2 regions of the Erwinia billingiae Eb661 genome follow, and region 2 is predicted to be linked to the other one. Evidence: predicted binding sites of a transcription regulator. Region 2 holds the regulator's gene; the other holds the start of a gene.
What was found. The regulator PurR, encoded in region 2, represses purine synthesis genes. The targets are predictions, from matches to a motif close to CANGCAAACGTTTGCNTG.

Region 1: EBC_RS18855 (nucleoside-specific channel-forming protein Tsx) is a predicted target of PurR. The motif match lies at 1,824-1,841, and genes of this name have one in related genera.

What each region holds. Positions count from the first base shown of each region.
Region 1 covers NC_014306.1:3,812,571-3,824,237, forward strand. Annotated here, with positions in the region: gene smpB (SsrA-binding protein SmpB) at 1-191, shown strand, start outside; RNA gene ssrA (transfer-messenger RNA) at 244-607, shown strand; gene EBC_RS18850 (PA4780 family RIO1-like protein kinase) at 733-1,587, shown strand; gene EBC_RS18855 (nucleoside-specific channel-forming protein Tsx) at 2,119-2,985, shown strand; gene speG (spermidine N1-acetyltransferase) at 3,127-3,684, shown strand; gene EBC_RS18865 (hypothetical protein) at 3,756-4,175, opposite strand; gene mmuM (homocysteine S-methyltransferase) at 4,284-5,219, opposite strand; gene mmuP (S-methylmethionine permease) at 5,206-6,624, opposite strand; gene EBC_RS18880 (DUF2002 family protein) at 6,786-7,121, opposite strand; gene EBC_RS18885 (DUF883 family protein) at 7,284-7,610, shown strand; gene nrdH (glutaredoxin-like protein NrdH) at 7,888-8,130, shown strand; gene nrdI (class Ib ribonucleoside-diphosphate reductase assembly flavoprotein NrdI) at 8,135-8,545, shown strand; gene nrdE (class 1b ribonucleoside-diphosphate reductase subunit alpha) at 8,563-10,668, shown strand; gene nrdF (class 1b ribonucleoside-diphosphate reductase subunit beta) at 10,712-11,667, shown strand, end outside.
Region 2 covers NC_014306.1:2,167,178-2,178,844, forward strand. Annotated here, with positions in the region: gene punC (purine nucleoside transporter PunC) at 1-628, opposite strand, end outside; gene punR (DNA-binding transcriptional activator PunR) at 742-1,653, shown strand; gene purR (HTH-type transcriptional repressor PurR) at 1,702-2,727, opposite strand; gene cydH (cytochrome bd-I oxidase subunit CydH) at 3,012-3,101, shown strand; gene EBC_RS11410 (C40 family peptidase) at 3,145-3,984, opposite strand; gene EBC_RS11415 (Grx4 family monothiol glutaredoxin) at 4,357-4,695, shown strand; gene EBC_RS11420 (NAD(P)-dependent oxidoreductase) at 4,749-5,594, opposite strand; gene rnt (ribonuclease T) at 5,643-6,290, opposite strand; gene gloA (lactoylglutathione lyase) at 6,396-6,803, opposite strand; gene nemA (alkene reductase) at 6,975-8,078, opposite strand; gene EBC_RS11440 (TetR/AcrR family transcriptional regulator) at 8,122-8,715, opposite strand; gene EBC_RS11445 (DUF1289 domain-containing protein) at 8,891-9,130, shown strand; partial or broken gene EBC_RS11450 (FUSC family protein) at 9,155-11,172, opposite strand; gene EBC_RS11455 (efflux RND transporter periplasmic adaptor subunit) at 11,169-11,667, opposite strand, start outside.

The DNA.
Region 1 (11,667 bases), 1.6 Mb from region 2:
CAATCCTGTTCGATAAAGCCAACCGCGATGGTTACACCATCGTCGCTTTATCCCTGTACTGGAAAAACGCCTGGGCCAAGCTGAAGATTGGCGTAGCCAAAGGTAAGAAAGAGCACGACAAACGCGGTGATATCAAAGATCGCGAATGGAAGACCGACAAAGCACGTATTATGAAACACGCAAATCGCTAAGCCTATGGCGTAGCGACAGGTTTTTCTGTTATAGTGGTTCACAGTAGTACATGGGGCTGATTCTGGATTCGACAGGATTTGCGAAGCCCTAGGAGCATGCCGAGGGGCGGTTTGCCTCGTTAAAAGCCGCAAAAAAATAGTTGCAAACGACGAAAACTACGCACTAGCAGCTTAATAACCTGCTCAGAGCCCTCTCTCCCTAGCCTCCGTTCTTAGGACGGGGATCAAGAGAGGTCAAAAACAAAAGAACTCGTGTGGATGTCCTGCCTGGGGCTGAAACACTAAACCTAATCAGGCTAGTTGGTTAGTGGCGTGTCCGTTCGCAGCTAACCGGCGAATGTAAAGACAGGACTAAGCATGTAGTGCCGACGGTGTAGTAATTCTGGACGCGGGTTCAACTCCCGCCAGCTCCACCAAATTCTTGGTCGATGGTTACCAGACCCACTCGATGAAGTCCTGAGAACCCACACGGTGAAAACCTTGTGGGTTTTTTTGTGCCTGATATCTTTCGTAACCTGGCTGAAATAAGGTATAAAGCCGCATGAAAATCCCAAACCGAATCCAACCTCTGGTTGATGATGGCCTGATAGACGATGTGCTCCAACGCCTTAAAAGCGGAAAGGAAGCCGACGTTTACACTGTGTTATGCGGTGACAAGATCAATTGTGCCAAAGTGTACAAGGAAGCGACACAGCGCAGCTTTAAGCAGGCCGTGCAGTATCAGGAAGGCCGCAAGGTCCGTAACTCACGTAGCTCCCGTGCGATGCAGAAAGGCTCTAAATTCGGCCGCAAGCAGCAGGAAGAGTCCTGGCAAACCGCAGAGGTGGATGCGCTGTTCCGGTTGGCAGAAGCGGGCGTACGAGTCCCTCAGCCCTATCTTTGTATCGACGGCGTGCTCCTGATGGAACTGGTGACGGATGCAGACGGCATGGTGGCTCCACGTCTTAGCGATGTGACTATGTCCGAAGAAAGCGCGGTGACTGATTTCCATACCATGATCCGTAATATCGTACGCATGTTGTGTGCCGGTATCGTGCATGGTGACCTGTCGGAATTTAACGTACTGCTCGATGCACAAGGCCCGGTCATTATCGACTTGCCTCAGGCTGTCGATGCTGCAGCGAATAACCATGCTGAAGCCATGTTCGAGCGTGACGTGAATAACATCACGGCGTACTACGGTCAGTTTGCTCCGCAGTTGCTGAAAACCCGTTATGCGAAAGAAATCTGGCTGCTGTATGAAGACGGCAAGTTAACCCCAGAAACTCCGCTGACAGGACTGTTCGTCGAAGAGATTCATGAAGTCGATATGGACTCGCTGATGGATGAAATCATTACGGCGGAAGATGACTATTACGAACGTCAGCGGGCAAATAAAGAACGCGACGAAGAGTAGATGATTCTGCCCCGGTAAAATTCTGCGGCTATTTTGCAGGTGTTATTAAGGAGATCACTCCCCGCGATCTTCTTAATGAAACCAAAAAGGGCTCATCTCGCCAGGGATGACGCGATGCTAAAAAACGCCACCATCCATAAGCTTACCTTATTATAAGCCGCTGCCATTCCCCTTCTCTTCCCACTGCAGAATCGGTAAATCCACTTCCGCTTTTTGCCTGTTGTACCTTAAACAGCGATGCAAACGATTACCTGGCTCAAAAAACCCCCTTCCTGTCCTCAATCCCCTTTCAGACCATCCGGTCAAACATATTTGTGACACCCATCACACTTTACCTAAAGTGAAATGAAACAAGGTTTGACAAGTGTGAGCGATATCTATTTCCTTAAGCGCGGATGACGGCACACTGCCGCAGCATTCATCGCGGGTGTTTTTTGCTGTGAAAACAGTCACCCTTTCCTCTTCTGTTGACGACTTAATAAGACCTTCGCAGTGGCTTCATAAAAGGGTCATTAAGCCTGTGGTAATATAATGAAATATAAAATTCTGATGGCTGGCGCACTCGCAGCGCTCTCTTATAGTGCCTCTTCAACTGCTGCTACCGATTCGCCGGAGTATGTTTCCGACTGGTGGCATCAGAGCGTCAACGTGGTGGGAAGCTACCACACCCGTTTCGGACCTCAGTTCAATAACGACGTATATCTGGAATACGAAGCGTTCGCCAAAAAAGACTGGTTCGATTTCTACGGCTATATCGATGCGACTAACTTCTTCGGCGTGGGTAACTCCAATGCTAACGGTATCTTTGACCACGGCTCCCCGCTGTTTATGGAAATCGAACCTCGTTTCTCTATCGACAAGCTGACCAACACGGACCTGAGCTTCGGCCCGTTCAAAGAGTGGTACTTCGCGAACAACTATATCTACGATATGGGCCGTAACAGCGATAACCGCCAGAACACCTGGTTCATGGGTCTGGGTACCGATATCGATACCCACTCAGATGTTGGCCTTTCACTGAACGTGTATGCCAAATACCAGTGGGAAAACTACGGTGCAGCGAACGAAAACAGCTGGGATGGCTATCGCTTTAAGGTGAAATACTTCGTGCCGATTACCAGCCTGTGGGGCGGAAATCTGAGCTACATCGGCTTCACCAACTTTGACTGGGGCTCCGATCTGCGTGATGAGACCGGCCCGTCCCGTACCAGCAACTCTATCGCTTCCAGCCATATCCTCTCGCTGGGTTACGATCACTGGCATTACTCGTTCGTGGCGCGTTACTTCCACAACGGCGGACAGTGGGCTGATGGCCAGGAGCTGAACTTTGGTAACGGTCAGTTCGAAGTGAAATCCACCGGTTGGGGTTACTACCTGGTCGCTGGCTACAACTTCTGATGCCTTAACGCATTCTAAACGCCAGCACCGTAAACCGTGCTGGCGTTATTGTTTCTACGCTTACGCCGTGCCATTTCCTCCCGTCAGACGTATAATTCCTCAGCAATATTGCATCTGATAAAAGGAACTTATATGTCTCCCATGCCTGCCGAAGATGGCTTAAAACTGCGTCCTCTCGAACGTGAAGATCTGCGTTTTGTTCACCAGCTTGATAACAACGCAAGCGTTATGCGTTACTGGTTTGAAGAGCCGTACGAAGCGTTTGTGGAACTGTCCGATCTCTACGATAAGCATATTCACGATCAGAGCGAACGTCGGTTTGTGGTGGAATTTGAAGGGGATAAAGCGGGACTGGTTGAACTGGTTGAGATTAACCATATTCACCGACGTGCTGAATTTCAGATTATCATTGCCCCCAGCCATCAAGGGAAAGGCCTTGCCAGTAAAGCCGTCAAGCTGGCGATGGATTACGGATTTTCCGTGCTGAACCTGTATAAACTTTACCTGATCGTTGATAAAGAAAATAAGAAAGCCATTCACATCTACACCAAATTAGGCTTCGATATTGAAGGCGAACTTATCCACGAATTCTTTATTAACGGCGAATACCGTAACACCATTCGCATGTGCATTTTCCAGCAGCAGTATCTGGCAAAGCATAAACCCGCACACGTGATGCTGAACCCGACGGCGCAATAGCGTCGGGACGTTTTTGAACCCGTCAGAACGCGCTATCAGGGGAAGAGCGATCTTCCCCTGGTTGTCCGCATCTAGCCGCGTGCGCCCACCGGATTCATAATGGTATTCACCTTCTCCGGATGGATGTTGTACATGCCGCCATTAAACGGATCGACAAACAGCCAGCCAGGAATGCCACCCAGCGGAATGTTGCCGAGGATGTACCAGAGGTTGGCTCTCTCTTCCAGTGGGATCGTCTGCGGCACATAACCCGCGCGCTCCAGTTGCAGCGTGTATTTCTTCTTGCCAAGGTACGAGCCGTCAGACTTCAGCAGTGAGACTGTTTTAGGGGTAATCCCTTCTGCAACGGCCCTTCCCGTTTCATCCTGCACCACAAATTTCACGCCCTGAGGCCAGGTCTGGATGGAAACGTCCTGGGTCTGATCGCCAACAATGGTGGCACATCCGCTCAATAACCACGCTGAAGCCAGCGCCAGCAAAAGCCTTCTCATATGCATTCCTGCCAATTTAAATATTCAGAATAGTCTAAGCGGAGTCTGACGGGTTTTCATTAATTACGCCCGACCATTGCGGGCGTAATAAGACAAATTTTTAGCGGCTTATCGTGAATGGCAGCGCTGGGCAATCGCGGCGATATCAGCAGGGGTTGTCCGGCAGCAGCCGCCGATCAGTTTAGCCCCGGCAGACTGCCAGGCAGAAAGATTATCGATCAACGTACAGGTCGACGCATCGCTGTGCCAGGTTTTGCTGATCGCATCGTACTGCTCGCCGGAGTTGGGATAGACCACCAGCGGCTTTTTGGTCAGTGAGCTGAGGGTCTGCAGCGCAGCCGTCACTTTATCCAGCGCGATACAGTTCAGTCCCAGCGCAACGGCCTGCGGACAACTCTCCAGCACACTGACGACCTGGCTTAATGGCGTACCGTCGCTCAGGTGTTCTCCGTCACGCAGCGTGAAAGAGAACCAGGCTGGAGTGCCGGGAAACTCGGCCAGCAAAGCCACCAGCGCCTGAATCTCTGCAAAGGATGGCATCGTCTCACAGGCGAGGATATCCGCCCCAGCTGCAACTAATGCCTGAATACGTGGGCGATGAAAAGCCATCATCTCTGCTTGCGGCAGGCTGTAGTCACCCCGGTATTCGGATCCATCCGCCAGATAGGCGCCATAGGGCCCGACTGAGCCGGCAATCAGCAAATTGCCAGCCTGCGGTTCGGCAGCCTTGTAATCAGCTCTGGCACGGCTGGCAAGCTCCACGCTGCGGGCAATCAGCGTCAGCGACTGTTCTTCACTCAGCCCACGTTTGGCGAAGCCCAGCGGGGTTGCCTGATAGCTGGCGGTAATGGCCACCTGCGCGCCCGCGTTGAAATAGTCGTAGTGCACCTGATAAATCAGTTCAGGATTCTCAATCAGCACTTTGGCCGACCACAGCGCGTCGGTCAGATCGCAGCCGCGCGCTTCAAGTTCGGTGGCCATTGCGCCATCCAGCACCAGCCCTGCGGCCACCTGTTGTTTTACAGAAAGTTTATTCGGTAACACGCACACTCTCCTTTGCCAGCTCGCGATTTTTCAGTCGCTGAGTGAAATGATAGGCCGCGTAGCACAGCGCTACGAAAGGCAGGCCGCAGTATAACGCAATGCGTTGTTCCGGATCGAACGCCAGTCCAACGCAGGCCAGCAGGCAAAGCAGAAAGCCGAGGATCGGCGTCACCGGATACCAGGGCGCACGGTATTTCAAGTCTGTCAGCGGTTTACCCGCCCGCACATGCTCACGGCGGAAGAAGAAATGGGAAGCGCAGATGCTGAGCCAGACGGCCACCACCGCAAAACCTGAAATAGCCGACAGCGCGACAAACACCGTATCCGGCGCAATCACGCTGGAAAACAGCGCCAGCAAGCCTCCCAGCATGCTGACTGAAATCGCCATCAGCGGGATACCGCGGGAGGTCAATTTGGCAAAGCAGCGCGGCAAGGTATTCTGATTCGACAGCGACCAGAGCATCCTGCCCGAAGCATATAATCCTGAGTTCGCCGCCGAGAGGATCGCCGTGAGGATCACAAAGTTAAAGATATCGGCCGCATACGGAATACCGATCTTTTCAAAGACCATCACAAACGGGCTTTTGACGATCCCCGCCTGATCCATCGGGATCAGCGCTGCCAGGATCAGTACCGTACCCACAAAGAAAATGATCAACCGTGCGACCGTGGTGCGGATCGCCATTGGCAGAACTTTGTGCGGATTCTCGGTTTCACCCGCCGCGATGCCAATCAGCTCGGTACCGGAGAATGCAAAGTTGACGGCCACCATGGTCATCAGGATCGGCAGGCCGCCGTGCGGCAACCAGCCAGAGGCGGTGAGATTGTGGAAGAACGGCGCGCTGCTGCCATCCTTCAGCGGGATAAAACCGAACATGGCTCCCCCGCCGAGGAGTATAAAGGCCAGGATGGTGACCACTTTGATCACCGAGAACCAAAACTCCCCTTCCGCGAAGAAGCGGGAAGAGACCACGTTCAGCATAAAAATCAGCGCGCAAAACAGTAAGCACCACAGCCATACCGGCGATTGCGGGAACCAGTACTGCATACAGAAACCCGCAGCGGTCAGGCTTGAGCCAAGGGCGACCGTCCACGTCAGCCAGTAAAGCCATGCAACGGTGTAACCCGTCGCCGGGCTCAGGTAGCGGGCCGCATAAACATGGAAAGCCCCGGTCTCTGGCATCGCCACCGACAGCTCGCCAAGGCTCAGCATCACCAGATAGACCACCAGCGCCCCAATGATATAGGCGAGCAAGGTGCCAGCTGCACCCGTGGTGGAAATGATATAGCCAGTATTGAAGAACAGGCCGGTGCCAATCACGCCGCCTAACGAGAGCATCACCAGATGGCGGGCTTTCATGCTGCGCTTGAATTGTTGAGTTGTCTCGGGCTTGCTTTGCTGCATCGCTGATTTATCCGTTTAGACGTCTAAACTTCTACATGGGGTCAGCGTTATACCGATTCTGGCCGGTGAAAGCAACGTTACTGAGTGTGAGGGATGATCGTGCGGGGGCGAGATTTTCAGCGCGACCAACGCGTGCGCCGAAAACTCAACGGGCTGATTACTCAGCCAAACATGTTTACGATATAGCGTTCCAACGCCGCGCGGGAGCTAAAACCGTGGGGGATGCCGTAGTGATCCTGATTCTCTCCAGCCAGATACATCGGAAACTGCACGTACTCTTCACAGGCTTTCATATCGGAGGCCGGATGCGCAAAGCCGTGGCTTTTTTCCTTCAACACAGGATGAATAATCAGTGCGGTACGGCCCATGCGCGCTTCACGATTAACGTAGACATAGTTATCGCCTCGACGGTAACCATAGGCTCTTGCGGTGACCGCATCCATTTCAAATCCCGCACCTTCCAGTACGCGAGCAACTTCATCAGGGCGTAAATACATACTCATTCCTCTAAAACGTGCCAACCCTGCAACCTTACAACAGCGTGAAGGTTAAGCGCTTTCGGAATAATCCATAAACGCCCTGCTTTCCGGTCCGGGTCACTAAAAATCTGCATGATGGTCTATAGTTAATAGTACGTTTCATTTCCAAGGGAGAGAAAAATGTTTAACCGAAACACTAAATATGAAGACATTGATATCAATCAGGACGTCAATCAGCTGGCCGATACCCTTGACGATCTGCTGAAATCTTACGGAAGTAAGACTAAAGATGAAGTCGACGGTGCACGTTCCCGCGCAGAAGCGATGTTGAAAGAGACTCGCGCCAAACTCCACGGCAATAACCGTGTGACCCAGGCGGCAAAAGATGCCGGTGGGCAAGTTGACTCTTATGTGCGTGACAAACCGTGGCATGGAGTTGGGATTGGTACTTCATTAGGTATTTTTGTTGGGGCGTTGATTGCAACGACCACCTCATCGCGTAACTAGTTTCGTTTACTTTACAGACAAATCCCCGCACCTGATGGTGTGGGGATTTTTTTTTGCCGGTCTTAAAACGCTGCATCCCGCGCCTGACAAGGCCTGTCCATTTTCCTCATCAAGAAAATTCTTATACCTGGATATTGTGTGGTTGCAATATCTAAACACTATATCTAGTATTTACCCCATCAACTCAGCCACTACATGTGGTTAAACGACGGCAGCGGATTGCAGCAAAAAGCGTGCCAGACGAGACGTCAACCAGATAACAAGGTAAATACGAATCATGCGCATTATTATTTACACAAAAAACAACTGTGTCCAGTGCAATGCGACAAAAAACGCCATGGACAAGCACGGCCTCGATTACCAACTGGTTAACCTCGACCACGAGCCGGCTGCCGTTGAAACGCTGAAATCGATGGGTTATCGCCAGGTGCCCGTCGTGATGGCGGAAGAAGATCACTGGAGCGGTTTCCGCCCGGACAAAATCTCCGCGCTTCGCCCACTCACGGCGATGCAGGGTTAAGACGATGTCGACGCTGGTCTATTTTTCCAGCCAGTCTGAAAACACGCACCGTTTTGTCATCCGCACCGGCCTGCCTGCGCGCCGCATTCCACTGGATGCCGCGCAGCGTTTGCAGGTGGATGAACCCTATATATTGGTGGTGCCCAGCTACGGCGGCGGCACCAGTCAGGGCGCGGTGCCTAAGCAAGTCATCCAGTTTTTAAACGATGTCAGTAACCGCCAACTTATCCGCGGCGTGATTGCCGCCGGTAATCGCAATTTCGGCGAAGCCTATTGCCTGGCCGGCAGCATCATTGCGCAGAAATGCCAGGTGCCATGCCTGTACCGCTTCGAGCTACTGGGCACCGCCGACGACATCGCCAACGTTTATCAGGGAGTAACCGAATTTTGGCAGCGACAGAAAGTACACTCATAACCCCGAATCCGGCCGTGCTGGATTATCACTCGCTGAATGCGATGCTCAATCTGTACGATGCCGACGGCAACATTCAGTTTGAGAAAGATAAAGAAGCCACGCGTCAGTATTACCTGCAACATGTTCTGCCGAACACCGTGAAATTTGATTCCGTTGGTGAGCGCTTACAGTACCTGGTTTCAGAGGGCTACTACGAAGCCGACGTGCTGAATGCTTATCCGTTTGAATTTGTCAGTTCGCTTTTTGAACAGGCGTATCAACGCCGTTTCCGCTTCCAGACCTTCCTTGGCGCGTGGAAGTTTTATACCAGCTACACGCTGAAGACCTTTGATGGTAAACGCTATCTGGAAGGCTTTACCGAGCGCGTCTGCATGGTGGCGTTGACGCTGGCCAAAGGCGATCGGTCGCTGGCCTTATCGCTGATGGAAGAGATGCTGTCTGGTCGTTTCCAGCCGGCCACGCCGACCTTCCTCAATTGTGGAAAACAGCAGCGAGGCGAGCTGGTTTCCTGCTTCCTGCTGCGTATTGAAGACAATATGGAGTCAATTGGCCGCTCGGTGAACTCCGCTTTACAGCTCTCCAAGCGCGGTGGCGGCGTCGCTTTTCTGCTTTCCAACCTGCGTGAATCGGGTGCGCCAATAAAGCGTATCGAAAACCAGTCATCGGGCGTGATCCCGGTGATGAAAATGCTGGAAGACGCCTTCTCTTACGCCAATCAGCTTGGCGCGCGTCAGGGTGCAGGTGCGGTCTATCTGCATGCTCATCATCCGGATATCCTGCGCTTTTTGGATACCAAGCGCGAAAACGCCGACGAAAAAATCCGTATCAAGACGCTGTCGCTGGGCGTGGTGATTCCCGATATCACTTTCCAGCTGGCCAAGACTAACCAGCAGATGGCGCTGTTTTCGCCGTATGACGTTGAGCGTATTTACGGCCTGCCGTTCGCAGATATCAGCATCAGCGAAAAATACGAAGAGATGTTGGCGGACGACCGTATCACCCGCACCTTTATCAATCCGCGTGAATTCTTCCAGACGCTGGCGGAAATCCAGTTCGAATCCGGCTATCCGTACATCATGTTCGAAGACACGGTAAACCGTGCGAACCCGATTAAAGGCCGGATTAACATGAGCAACCTCTGCTCTGAGATCCTGCAGGTGAACACGCCAACCGAATACAATGATGACCTCAGCTATCGCCGTATCGGTAAGGATATCTCCTGTAATCTTGGCTCACTGAATATTGCTCACACGATGGATTCGCCAGATTTTTCACGCACGGTGGAAATTGCGGTGCGGGGTCTGACGGCGGTGTCCGATCAAAGCCATATCCATTCGGTTCCTTCCATTGAACGTGGCAATGCCCAGTCGCACGCCATTGGTCTGGGGCAAATGAACCTGCACGGCTATCTGGCACGCGAAGGCATTCAATATGGCTCTGAGGTGGCGCTGGACTTCACCAACCTCTATTTCTATACCATCACCTATCACGCCCTGCGCACCTCTAACCTGATGGCTCAGGAGCGCGGAGAGCGCTTTGCCGGTTTCGAAGAATCGCGTTACGCCAGCGGTGAATACTTCGCTCAGTACGTTGAGCAACGCTGGCAGCCACGTACACCAGAAGTCGCCGCGCTGTTTGCCCGCGCGGGAATTACCTTACCGGGCCAGAAAGAGTGGCGGGAACTGCGTGAAGCGGTGATGAAGCACGGGATCTACAACCAGAATCTTCAGGCGATCCCACCGACGGGTTCTATCTCCTATATCAATCATGCGACGTCGAGCATTCACCCGATCGTGTCGAGGATTGAAATCCGTAAAGAAGGTAAAACTGGCCGCGTGTATTACCCGGCACCGTTTATGAATAACGACAATCAGGCGTTCTACCGGGATGCCTATGATATCGGTCCCGAAGCGATTATTGACACCTATGCCGAGGCCACGCGCCATGTCGATCAGGGGCTTTCTCTGACGCTTTTCTTCCGCGATACCGCCACCACGCGCGATATCAACAAGGCGCAGATTTACGCCTGGAAGAAAGGCATTAAAACGCTTTATTACATTCGCCTGCGTCAGATGGCCCTGCTGGGCACTGAAGTAGAAGGCTGCGTTTCCTGCTCGCTGTAAGCTCACCCTAAGGGGCGGAAAACGCGCCCCGGAAGAAAAAAATATGACCTTAAAACGTGTACACGCTATTAACTGGAACCAGATCGAAGATGATAAAGATCTGGAAGTCTGGAACCGTCTGACCTCCAACTTCTGGCTGCCAGAAAAAGTGCCGCTCTCCAATGATATTCCCGCCTGGAACAGCCTGAATGCGGATGAACAGCAGCTGACCATTCGCGTATTTACCGGGCTCACCTTGCTGGACACCATTCAGAATACCGTTGGCGCACCGGCATTGATGGCGGATGCGGTCACGCCACATGAAGAAGCGGTGATGTCTAACGTCAGCTTTATGGAAGCCGTGCATGCCCGCTCATACAGCTCGATCTTCTCAACGCTCTGTCATACCACCGATGTGGATGCCGCCTATGCCTGGAGCGAGGACAATCAACCGCTTCAGCGCAAAGCAGAAATCATTCTGGAACATTACCATCATGACGATCCGCTGAAGAAGAAGATTGCCAGCGTGTTCCTGGAGTCCTTCCTGTTCTATTCCGGTTTCTATTTACCGATGTACTGGTCAAGCCGCGGCAAGCTCACCAATACCGCCGACCTGATCCGTCTGATCATCAAAGATGAGGCGGTGCACGGTTATTACATCGGCTATAAGTACCAGAAAGCGCTGGAAAAAGAGAGCCCAGCCCGTAAGGATGAGCTGCAGCAATTTGCCGTAGAGTTACTGCTGGCGCTGTATGAAAACGAACTGGCGTATACCGAAGCCTTGTACGACGGCGTGGGCTGGAGCGAAGAGGTGAAAAAATTCCTGCATTACAACGCCAACAAGGCGCTGATGAACCTCGGTTATGAAGCCCTTTTCCCGGCAGAAATGACCGACGTGAACCCGGCCATCCTCTCCGCGCTATCGCCTAACGCCGATGAGAATCACGATTTCTTCTCCGGATCGGGGTCATCCTATGTGATGGGCAAAGCGGTCGATACGGAAGACGAAGACTGGAATTT
Region 2 (11,667 bases):
GCACGTTACCACTGTAAACCGGCGATTTTAACAGGCTGAAAAAGCCCATTTTCTTCACGCCATCCACCACCGGCTTCTTCACCGTTGGGGCGAGGAACAAGGTGGAAATCAGCAGCACCACTGCGACCAGCAACAGCGCGACAAAAATGGCGCGCCAGCTGAAATGGTTGAGTAACCAGGCGCCCAGTAACGGCGCGAGCGCAGGCGAGAGTGCCACTAACGGCATGATGGAGGCGAATACGCGATTTGCCTGGCTGGCGGAATAGCGGTCGACGACCAGTGCCTGCCAGCTGACTGCAGCAGCACAAATCCCCACCGCTTGCACAAAGCGCAACGCCAGCAGGGCCGCAGCAGAATCTACCCACCACATCGCGCCACAACTGACGGCGAACAGACTCAGACCCATCAACAGCACAGGCTTACGGCCAATACGATCCGACAACGGACCCCAAAACAGCTGGGCGATGGCAAAACCCGCCAGGAACAGGCTGAGGCTGGCGCTGATGATCCCGGCATCGGTTTGCAGGTCTTGTTGCATGGCACCAAAGGCAGGCAGGTACATATCGGTAGCGAGGAAACCTGCCACGCTTAACAGCGCCAGGTAAACAATAAATCCTTTCGAAGGCATTCTTTTGCTCTTTATTTGTGATGAACGAAACGCCGCAGAGTGTAATCGCGTGCCATACAGCTTGTGAAACGGTAATATTTGCAGGTTGCGTTCAAAAATATTGCAGGCAGATTATGTGGTCAGAACATTCCCTTGAAGTGGTTGATGCAGTTGCCCGCAGCGGCAGTTTTACCGCTGCCGCCGCAGAGCTCCATCGCGTACCCTCAGCCATCAGTTATACCGTGCGGCAGCTGGAAGAATGGCTTGCCGTGCCGTTGTTTGAGCGTCGCCACCGTGATGTGGTGCTGACCGATGCGGGACGAGTATTTATCCAGGAGGGCCGCAGTGTCATCAAAAAAATGCTCGCCACCCGACGGCAGTGCCAGCAGGTCGCTAACGGCTGGCGAGGGCAAATTAATATCGCCGTCGATCGCATCGTTAAATCTCAGCGAACCCGACAGCTGGTAGTCGACTTTTATCGGCACTTTCCGGATATGGAACTGCATCTGTCAGCAGAAGTTTTTAACGGCGTCTGGGATGCGTTGGCCGACGGGCGGGTGGATGTGGCCATCGGCGCGACACAGGCTATCCCGGTAGGTGGCCGCTTCGCCTTCCGCAATATGGGCGCGCTCAACTGGCGCTGTGTGGTTGCCGCGGATCATCCGCTGGCACGTCAGCACGCAGAAACCAGTGAAGAGGCCATTGGCGAATGGCCTTCACTGGTGCTGGAAGATACCTCAAGAGCCTTGCCGAAACGCACCACATGGACGCTGGATAATCAGCGGCGGCTGGTGGTGCCAGACTGGGAAAGCGCATTTGACTGCCTGCTGGCGGGCTTATGCGTGGGGATGGTACCGGGCCATCTGGCGCAACCGCTGCTGCAAAAAGGCGCTTTGCATGAATTGACGCTGGAAGGCGGATTTCCGGACAGTCCGTGCTGCGTGAGCTGGTCTGAGCAGCAGGCTTCACCGGCGCTGAGCTGGTTGCTGGATTATCTGGGTGACAGTGACACGCTGAACAGTGAATGGCTGAAGGAAGAGCCCTGAGCCAATTGGGTGTGCTGAGGGAGAATTCGCCCTCAGCACTGAGCGGGACTAGCGGCGGTAATCCAGGAAGGGACCATCGGCAACCGAACGGCGTTCGATCAACGTAGGATGTACTTCAATCGTCTGCGGTTCTTCACGCTTGCTGGTGATACGATCTAACAGCATATCGAAGGCGGTTTCGCCCAGCTGTTCTTTTGGCTGGTGAACCGTGGTCAGGGCCGGTGTGAAGTAACGGGCGTTGCGTACGTTATCGTACCCGATTACCGATATATCCTGCGGAACGCGCAGGCCCATCTCATCAGCCGCACAAATTGCGCCCATCGCCATCACATCGCCACCGCAGAACACCGCCGTTGGACGCTGCTTCTGCGAGAGGATTTGCTGCATCGCCTGGTGACCTGATTCAGGTTCGAAATTGCCCTGAACCAGCCACTCGTCACGCAAGGTAATCCCCGCTTCAGACAATGCTTTCATAAATCCGGCAAGACGGCCACCGCCGGTGTTGCGCTCCATCTGACCCGGGATGACACCAATATCTCGATGCCCACGGTCGATCAGATAACGGCCAGCCAGATAACCGCCTTCAAAGGCGTTGTCTTCTACCGTATCGGTAAAGTCACCGCGCGATTTGCCCCAGTCCATCACCACCATCGGAATATTGCGGTTATCTTCCAGCATGGTGATCAACTCGTCAGGGTATTCGGAACACATCACCAGCAGGCCATCCACGCGTTTCTGCGCCATCATCGACAGATAGGCCTGCTGCTTGGCAAGATCATTGTGGGCGTTACCGAGGATCAGCGTGTAGCCTTTGGCAAAACAGCGGTTTTCAATGGCTTCAATAATTTCGGCGAAATAGGGCGCCTCGCTCGAAGTAGCCAGCAGCCCGATGGTTTTGGTGTGATTCACCTTCAGACTACGGGCAACCGCGCTGGGTGAATAGTGGAGCGCCTTAATGGCGGCCCACACGGCTTCCCGCGTTTCTTCTGCAACGAAACGGGTCTTGTTGATGACGTGGGAGACGGTGGTGGTGGACACCCCGGCTTGCTTTGCCACATCTTTAATTGTTGCCATGAAATAACTACTCCTGCGCCTATCTTAACCGTTTGATAAGCCTGTTGTTAATCGTTTGCCTGGTGAGATCGAAAACCTGACGTCTGAAGTCGTTTTTTAGTTGCTGTCCGGAGTCGTCAGGAAGGAAAAAGCGCTGATTAAAGACCGCTAAACACCTTAAGGTGCGGGCCGTTGCGCAACAAAAAAAGAATTCTAACAAGGCTTGGCAGAGAAAACGAGATTTTTACCGTCAAGTATGGGAAAATTGATGGCATCATAAACTGTAGGGCTATTTAGGATTAAAAATGGATACCGATCTGAAGTTCTCTTTACTGACCACGGTTTGCGCACTGTTGATGATTATGGCGTTTAGCTTCACCGCGATTATGCATTAAGTGCAAACAGGGCCGGTCTGACGATCGGCTCTGAGTATTTCCGCTATCGAATGGTTTTTGGCGTCATCATCCGGCGGGCACCAATATAGTGGCGCTGCCAGTAATCATCTGCCAGAGCGCTGACCTGAATATCCTTGCCAGTACGTGGCGACTGAATAAACTTCCCACCACCCAGATACACGCCAACATGATCTGCCGTCTCGCGCCCGTTAATGCGGAAGAAGACTAAATCGCCTTTCTCCAGCTCATCACGCTTTATCGAAGCCGCATCATGCAGGTGATACATCTCATTCGCCGTGCGCGGGATTTTAAACTTCACTAAATCCTTGTAGGCATACCACACCAGGCCGCTGCAATCGAAGCCGGTTTTAGGCGACGTTCCGCCCCATTGGTAAGGTTTACCCAGCTGGCCCATCAGTTTGGTCATCGCGGTTTCACGGGCTTTTTGATAGCGGGCGCGGTGAGCTTTACTTAACTTTAATGGCGCAGAAACAGAGTCTGACGTCAGCTCTTCAGCAGTATCGACAACCTTGCCACGATGGCGGCCATAGCGTTTATTTCCGGCGTTTAAGGTGGTTTTCTTTTTGTATTTGCTGGAGTGCAACGGGGCAGTCTGAACAGAGGCGGTTTGCAGCGAAGGTTTCTTTTTAAGCTTCAACTTTTGTACTGAGGTTAAGCGAGATTTTTTGCTGGTGGATTCTTTAACTTTTTTGGTGCTGTTGGCTTTAACCGGTCGGCGTTTACGTCGCTCATCCTCTCGGGCAGGCGTGCCGCTATCTGCCTTATGATGATTTGCATTAATAGGGGCATGTGGCGATGCGTGCGCCATATTGAAAAACAGCTGGGCAAAGGCCAGCATGAAGAGCGTGATAAGTAAACGCATCGTTACCATTAACAGTTTGTGCTACGACCAGAGGCCACAGCTTGCCAGAAACAGGGAGTTCTGCCTTTCAGCAGCGTCATTTTGCAATTCTAATCTAACTCATTAACAAAAGGTAAGGTCTTTTTTGTTTCAATGATACAGAGCAAGTAAAAACTGTAAAAATTAGCCAAATCAGCTGTTTATCTGCGCAAAACCTGTGCTTTTCTCATGCATTAATCCAGCGAAAGCAATAGGAAAATGTTATTTTAACGCTATCGCCTGCACGCTGGCGGCTCTGAGGGCGTGCCCAACTGTTAAAAAATGTCGTTTTCATCGGGCCCGCAGAGTCGCTACAATAAATAGACACGAAGTATCCGATTAAGGAAGCCATTTATGAGTACTATTGAAAAAATTGAGCGCCAGATAGCAGAAAACCCGATTCTGCTGTACATGAAAGGCTCACCAAAACTGCCAAGCTGTGGCTTCTCTGCCCAGGCCGTTCAGGCACTTTCAGCCTGTGGCGAGCGTTTTGCCTACGTCGATATTCTGCTGAACCCAGAAATTCGTGCTGAGCTGCCTAAATACGCCAACTGGCCAACCTTCCCACAACTGTGGATTGACGGTGAACTGGTCGGCGGTTGCGACATCATTATTCAGATGTACCAGCAGGGTGAACTGCAGCAGCTGATTAAAGATACCGCGCAAAAATACCCTTCTGACGCCGCGGAATAAGCCCGTCAGCAGCAAAAAAGGCAGGCGTGATGAGCGCCTGCCTTTTTTTATGCTTATTTTTGCTGCTGCAGAAAAGCGTTAAGCAGATCGGTGAAATCTCCGCCTTGTTGCTGATCCTCAGCCATCTGACGGCAGAAGGTGGCAAGGGCGTGAAAAAGCGGCTCGCCGGGCAATTCGCGGGCATTTAACGTCGCAATCTCTTCCATTTCTGGCGCCCAGCGCCAGGCCTTGCTGTACATATCCGGAATAGCCTTGCGCAAACGCGCCAGCAGTGCCGGCTGGCTCGCCTCCATTTCCTCAAGCAGTGCTCCGGCAGCGCCCACCCGACTGGCGTTAATCAACATCAGCGCAGACAGCAAGGTGATGCCTTTATTGATCCCGGCGTAGGACATTTTTAACGCCGACGCCGCGCCAGTCTGCGCCTGCATGATTTTGACCCGCAATCCGAACCTCTCCAGTTCCGCCAGAGAGTCAGCCCGATCGCCCGCAAACCAAAATTGCGGACTTTCATCTTCAGGGGACGCCGGCGGCAGACCGATAATCGCGCCATCGACAAACCCCGCGCCGGTAGGCGCAATCGTTGCGGCAACCCGTTTCAAGGTATCTTCACCGATGGCATTGCAGTCGACATAAAGGGGTTTGGTCTGGGCAGCACTCAACAGCGGAGCCAGAAACTCCGCCAGCGTCACCGCTGAGGCGGGAGGTACGATAGAGAGGATGACATCAGCACGCATCAACGCCTCCGCACTGACCGGTTTCATGCCAGCCTGTTTAGCGCGTTCAGCTGTTGCCCGGGAACGACCTTCGATTAAGGTCAGCACTTCAAGATGATGGTGGGTGAGGAGCCCGGCAATGGCAGATCCCATGGCACCGGGCGCAACGACAGCAATTGTTTTCATTCAGCATCTCCACATTAGGTCAGCAGAGTATGGCTGAAAGTTAGCAGGCTAGCTTTCTTCTGCGATCGGCAGCGGCCAGCCACCGAGGCGTTTCCAGCGGTTTACCAGTTCACAGAACAGGTCGGCAGTCTGCACGGTATCGTACAGCGCGGAGTGTGCCTGGCTGCTGTCAAAGGCCATTCCCGCAGCGGCGCAGGCCTTGGCCAACACGGTTTGTCCCAGCACCAGTCCGCTCAGTGCCGCCGTATCGAAGGTCACGAAGGGGTGGAACGGGTTGCGCTTTAACCCTGCACGGTCAGCAGCGGCATTGGTGAAATTAAGGTCGAAGGTGGCATTGTGGGCCACCATAATGGCGCGATTGCAGCCGTGATCCTTGATCCCTTTGCGCACCAGTTTAAAAATGGCATGCAGGGCATCATATTCACTGACCGCACCGCGCAGCGGATTCGACGGATCGATACCGTTAAAAGCCAATGCTTCAGGTTGCAGAATGGAACCTTCAAACGGCTCAACGTGGAAATGGAGCGTTTCGTCCTTCTCCAGCCAGCCATTCTCATCCATTTTCAGGGTGACGGCGGCTATTTCCAGTAATGCGTTGGTCTTCGCATCAAAACCGGCGGTTTCCACATCAATTACTACCGGATAAAAACCGCGAAAACGGCTGCTGAGGGCGTTCAGTTCGTTCGATTCAGACATCAGGATCTCATTGGCGAAAAAATGCAGCGCGCATTATGGCAAATTTCACCACGAGATGCAGCAGGGGAAGGGGGAAGAAGGGTGCCATTATGGCACCCCGGAACATTAATCACCCAGGCCGTGGCCAGCGTGCTTGTTCTCAATCAGTTCAATTTTGTAGCCGTCCGGATCTTCTACAAAGGCGATAATGGTGGTGCCGCCTTTAACCGGGCCAGCTTCACGGGTGACGTTACCGCCATCATTGCGAATACGATCGCAGGTCGCTGCAACATCATCAACGCCCAGCGCGACGTGGCCGTAAGCGTCGCCCAGGTTGTAGCTGTCTACGCCCCAGTTGTAAGTCAGTTCGATAACAGCGCCTTCGCTCTCATCGGTGTAACCCACAAACGCCAGAGTGTATTTATATTCGGTGTTTTCACTGGTACGCAGCAGGCGCATACCCAGCACTTTGGTATAAAAATCAACGGAACGCTGCAGATCGCCAACGCGAAGCATGGTGTGAAGTAAGCGCATAACATCCTCTTGGTGTAAAACGTCATCATCCGATAACGGGGAAAAAATAAGTATAGCGACGATTTGCCCGCAGGGTAATCAGAAGGCTCTGTCTGCCGGGAAATTCATCAACTTGCGGTGATAAAAGAAAAGGCCGCGCTCAGCGCAGCCTGTTTATCACGTAATCGGGTATCAGCCCGCGAGGGTTGGGTAGTCGGTATAACCTTCCGCGCCGCCGCCGTAGAACAGCTCAGGGCGAGGATCGTTCAGCGGGGCATTTTCACGCAGACGCTCAACCAGATCCGGATTAGCGATGTACACGCGGCCAAAGGCAGCGGCATCAATCAATCCTTTTTCGATCAGCTCTTCGGCTTTATCCGCCGTGTAGGCACCTGCACCAACAATTACGCCGGGATACACCGCGCGAATCGCTTTACGGAAGGCTTCGCTGTAAGGCTTGCCACCGGCCCAGTCGGGCTCGGAGATATGCAGATAGGCCAGGTTACGTTTAGCCAGTTCAGCGATGTAATACAGCGCTGCAGCTTCCTGATCTTCACCGTTGTCCAGGCCGTTGAATGGGCCCAGCGGAGAAATACGGATACCAATACGATCCGCGCTCCAGCCTGCGATCGCGGCATCAACCACTTCCAGCGCAAAGCGGGTGCGGTTTTCAACGCTGCCGCCATAGATATCGTTACGCTGGTTGGAGGCCGGGGACAGGAACTGGTGGATTAAGTAACCGTGTGCAGAGTGCAGTTCAACCAGATCGAAATCGGCTTCACGGGCATTCTCCACCGCCTTGCGGAAATCAGCGACGACGCCCGCAATCTCATCCAGCTCAAGTGCACGCGGTGTGGACGTCGCTTCACGGATAGCCTGACCTTGCTCATCACGCAACGAGGTGCGGGTTTCTGCATTGATAGCCGAAGAGGAGATCGGCGCTTTGCCTTCTGGCTGCACGCTGGTATGCGAAATACGGCCGGTGTGCCACAGCTGTACTGCGCTGTGACCGCCATCCTGGTGGATCCCGGCGTTAATCGCTTTCCAGGCAGCAATCTGTTCGGAAGAGTGCAGACCAGGCGCACCTGCATAGCCTTTGGCCTGGGCAGATATTTGGGTTGCTTCAGAGATGATCAGTCCGGAACTGGCGCGTTGGCGATAGTATTCGCCCATCAACGGCGTTGGGACATCACCCGGTTCCATGCTACGCAGGCGAGTCAGTGGCGCCATAAATACGCGGTTCGGAACGGTGATCGCACCCAATTTTAACGGGGTAAACAGCTTCTTCAATTCCATTACTTACTCCTGGTAGACCGGTCGACTAGTCATGGTGTTTTTTTTAATGTGGTTCTGGCAGCATCCGCGTCATCTCTTGCCACGCATTCACCAGCGGCGAACTGTCACGGGAGATTTTACTTTGCAGACTGGCACCCAGCCACAGCATATAAAGATTCTGTGCGCAGGCTTCAGAGGCGTTCACTGGCAGCAGTGTACCTTGTTGCACTGCACGTTCAACTGCCTGCGTTAGCGTGGCAATCAGCGCCTTTGAACCAGCATTCAGCGCGATGCGCATGGGTTCTGACAGATCGCACACTTCGGCTGACAGCTTTACTGATAAGCAACCTGCGAAGGCACTTTCCTGACAGAAAGTATTCAACGATTGCTGATAATAGTCGAGGATGCGTTGGCGTTGATTGCCCTGATGATCATCCAGAAACGCCTGAAGACGTTGATGATAAACGGCAAAATAACGTTCAAGCATCGCTACTCCAAACGCCTCTTTTGAGGGGAAGTAGTGATAAAACGATCCTTTTGGCACTTCCGCCACTTTCAACAGCTCGATCAATCCCATGCCATTGAAGCCGCGCTGAACGCACAACTGTTCTCCGGTAAGCAGGATATGTTCTCGGGTGTCGGATCGAATTGTTTTCATGGCGCACAGAGTAACAGACCGATCGGTCTGTTACAAATCGGCCGGGTTCCGCCCGGCACAAACTGCTCATCTCAGCAGCAGGGCGTGTAGGTAGTGGATAAAAAAACGGCGCTCAGACTTGCAGACAACCGATAACCGATCTTCAATAGAGGCATTGCATCCATCAGGAGGGGCAGTGGCAGAACAACTTGAGTTTTTCCCGGTGCCAAGTCCCTGTCGGGGGATTTGCCAGTCAGACCAACGCGGATATTGTCGCGGTTGCCTGCGCAGTCGTGACGAGCGATTCAACTGGATGAAGTTTACCGATGCGCAAAAGCGGGAGGTTATTCGCCTCTGCCGCCAGCGTTTCCTGCGCCTGCAACGGGCCGGGAAAGTGGATCTGCCGGAAGAACCCGAGCAGCCGACGCTGTTTTAGGTCGGGACTCACCAAGCCGATGTCTTACGCAGGCGCGCGCGCGCCTTCTGGCAGCGCCTGCTGAAGTTGCGATAGCGAACAGAACAACCGCCAGATAATCCCCGCCAGCTCCGTTTCCCGTGCTCCGCCTTCCGCCGCTAACGACGTCACCATCGCCTGCAATTCATCCAGCGTTTCGGTCAATGAACTGTGATGAACGCCACGCTCGCTGATGATTTGATGGAGATCGCGCAGGGTGGCATCGCGCATCGTCAGCAATGTCGGGGAATCGGAATCCCATTCCCGCAGTTGCCAGACAATATGCGAACAGTTAAGCAACACCACACCCCAGCGTAACAGCCACAGCCTGGCCTGATCGTCCCGGCTGCTGTTGAGCTGATTGATGCGGTGATAAATCAACGATTCGAAACTGCTCTGGCTGAGGTGGGGACGGCGGCTAAGCTGGTCGAGAAATTCCCGACGCAGTGCGCGGATATGCCGGCGGCTGCGGCGCTTATCAGAACTGGGACGCAGGATCTGGAACGCCAGCCAGGCCAGCATCACGCCGCACACCTTGGCGATATTGTCATTCAGGAAAGACTGATAGTCATAAGTCGGCGGATTGGTCACGGCGAGGAATGAGCCGCCAACACAATCAGCTGTGCCCACAGGCTGGCCCGTTTCTTTTGCTGCAACTTAAACAGCTGCAGCGTAATCAGCAACGGGAACAGGAAAATCAAAAACTGCCACAGCACGCTGACCTGCACCATCAGACCAAATTTGATGATAAAGCTGAACACGGACAACAGCATCAACGTTTTTAACAGTAAGGAAACGCTGTTGGTAGGCGAAGGCACCGACGAGTAAAGCACACAGCTGATCGCCGCTAAGGTGATGGCGGCATCCCCGGAATCCCATTGCGTGGTGATGGTAAACGCGCACCCGAGCATGATGACCACGAAGGTTCGCAAAGCACTCCAGCTGGCTTCAGCGCTGTCGGTATGGCGGGCAAGGGCAGGCACGGCAGGCGGCGACAGGCTGGTGTCGGCATCTGCCCGTTCAAATAAACGCAGCCAGCGGCTGATATTCAGGTACATCCAGCAGAAGTAGCGCAACCGGTGCCAGAAAGCCTGATGGCGGTAATCGCCTTTATCGCCTGGCGCCGCCGCGCTAAGGATCTGCGCGAGTCGGTATTTACTGCAGTCACTTTTTGCCAGCTCGTTAAGCAATTCATGCATTGCGGTAAACAGCACTTCTGGCGGATCGGGCCAGTTCAACAGCATGCGCCGCAGGCTGGAGATCACGCTGGTCATGCGCAGCTGCTGGTGCAGCACGTAATTAAGCACGTTGTTCTGTCGCCGGAAGCGGTAATGGCTCCAGAACGCCTGAATGCGCAGCAAATTCATGGTCAGGATTTGGCTGATAACACTTTCGTGAGCACTGCGCACATTGTCCGTGGTTTCCTTTTGCAGCAGTAATCCGGCATGTTCCAGCAGCCTGGTGTGCATTTCGTTCAACGACTTAATCAGCGCATCGCCGTCTGAGGTGCTGGGCAGCACCATCATCATCAGCCCGCCGCACAAAATGCCGGAGATCACCTCACACACCCTGGCCTGGGTGATATCCCACAGATCGTTGATGTCGGTGATATTCACCGTAGTGAAGGCAATGATGGCGGCGGTGTAGCCCGCCAGCGAGAAGGCATAGGCGACGTTATTCTGATAATGGTTGGCAATCCAGGTACAAAGCGCCAGCCAGGCGGACATCGCCAGCGCGAACAGCCAGGGCTCATTCAAGGTGTGACCGGCAATCAGTAACGCGGCGCTGGCACCCAGCAGGCTGCCGGCAATACGCCCAAGGCTTTTACTGATCACGCCACCGACGGTAGGAAAGCTGACCACCGCGGCGGAGGTCATTGCCCAGTAGGGTTCATCGAGCTGCAGACCATAAGCTATGCTCAGCGCCAGACACATGGCGATGGCGTTACGTAAGGCGTAGCGCCACTGACCACCGGTGGCTTTTATCCACGGCAGATTCTGCCATTCCAGCCAGCTCAGGTTCATGGCTGAACAGAAACGGTGCAGGTGGTGCCAGCGACCAGCGGCAGATCTTTCGGAACGTCAGTCAGGCGGATACGCACCGGCACGCGCTGCGCCAGGCGCACCCAGGGAACGTTAGGTTTGATATCGGGCACCAAGCCGCTGTCTGTCTCCACGCTCTGGTCATAGATTGCGCGACCAATACTTTCGACTTCGCCCTGCAGTTCGCGATCGTCGCTATACAGCCGGATTGAGGCTTTGTAGACCGGACGAATATGACGCAGTTTGGTTTCTTCGAAGTAGCCCATGACATAGAACGAGTGGCTGTCGACCAGCGCAAAGACCGGCGTACCGCTGGTGGCATAATTGCCCGGGCGGATCACCAGATTGCTGATCCAGCCATCTGTCGGCGCGGTAATTTGGGTCTGTGACAGGTTCCAGTTGGCCTGATCCAGCTCTGCCTGAGCGGCTTTGGCTGCGGCATCCATTCCTTTAGCCGTGAGGTTGGCGGCATCCAGG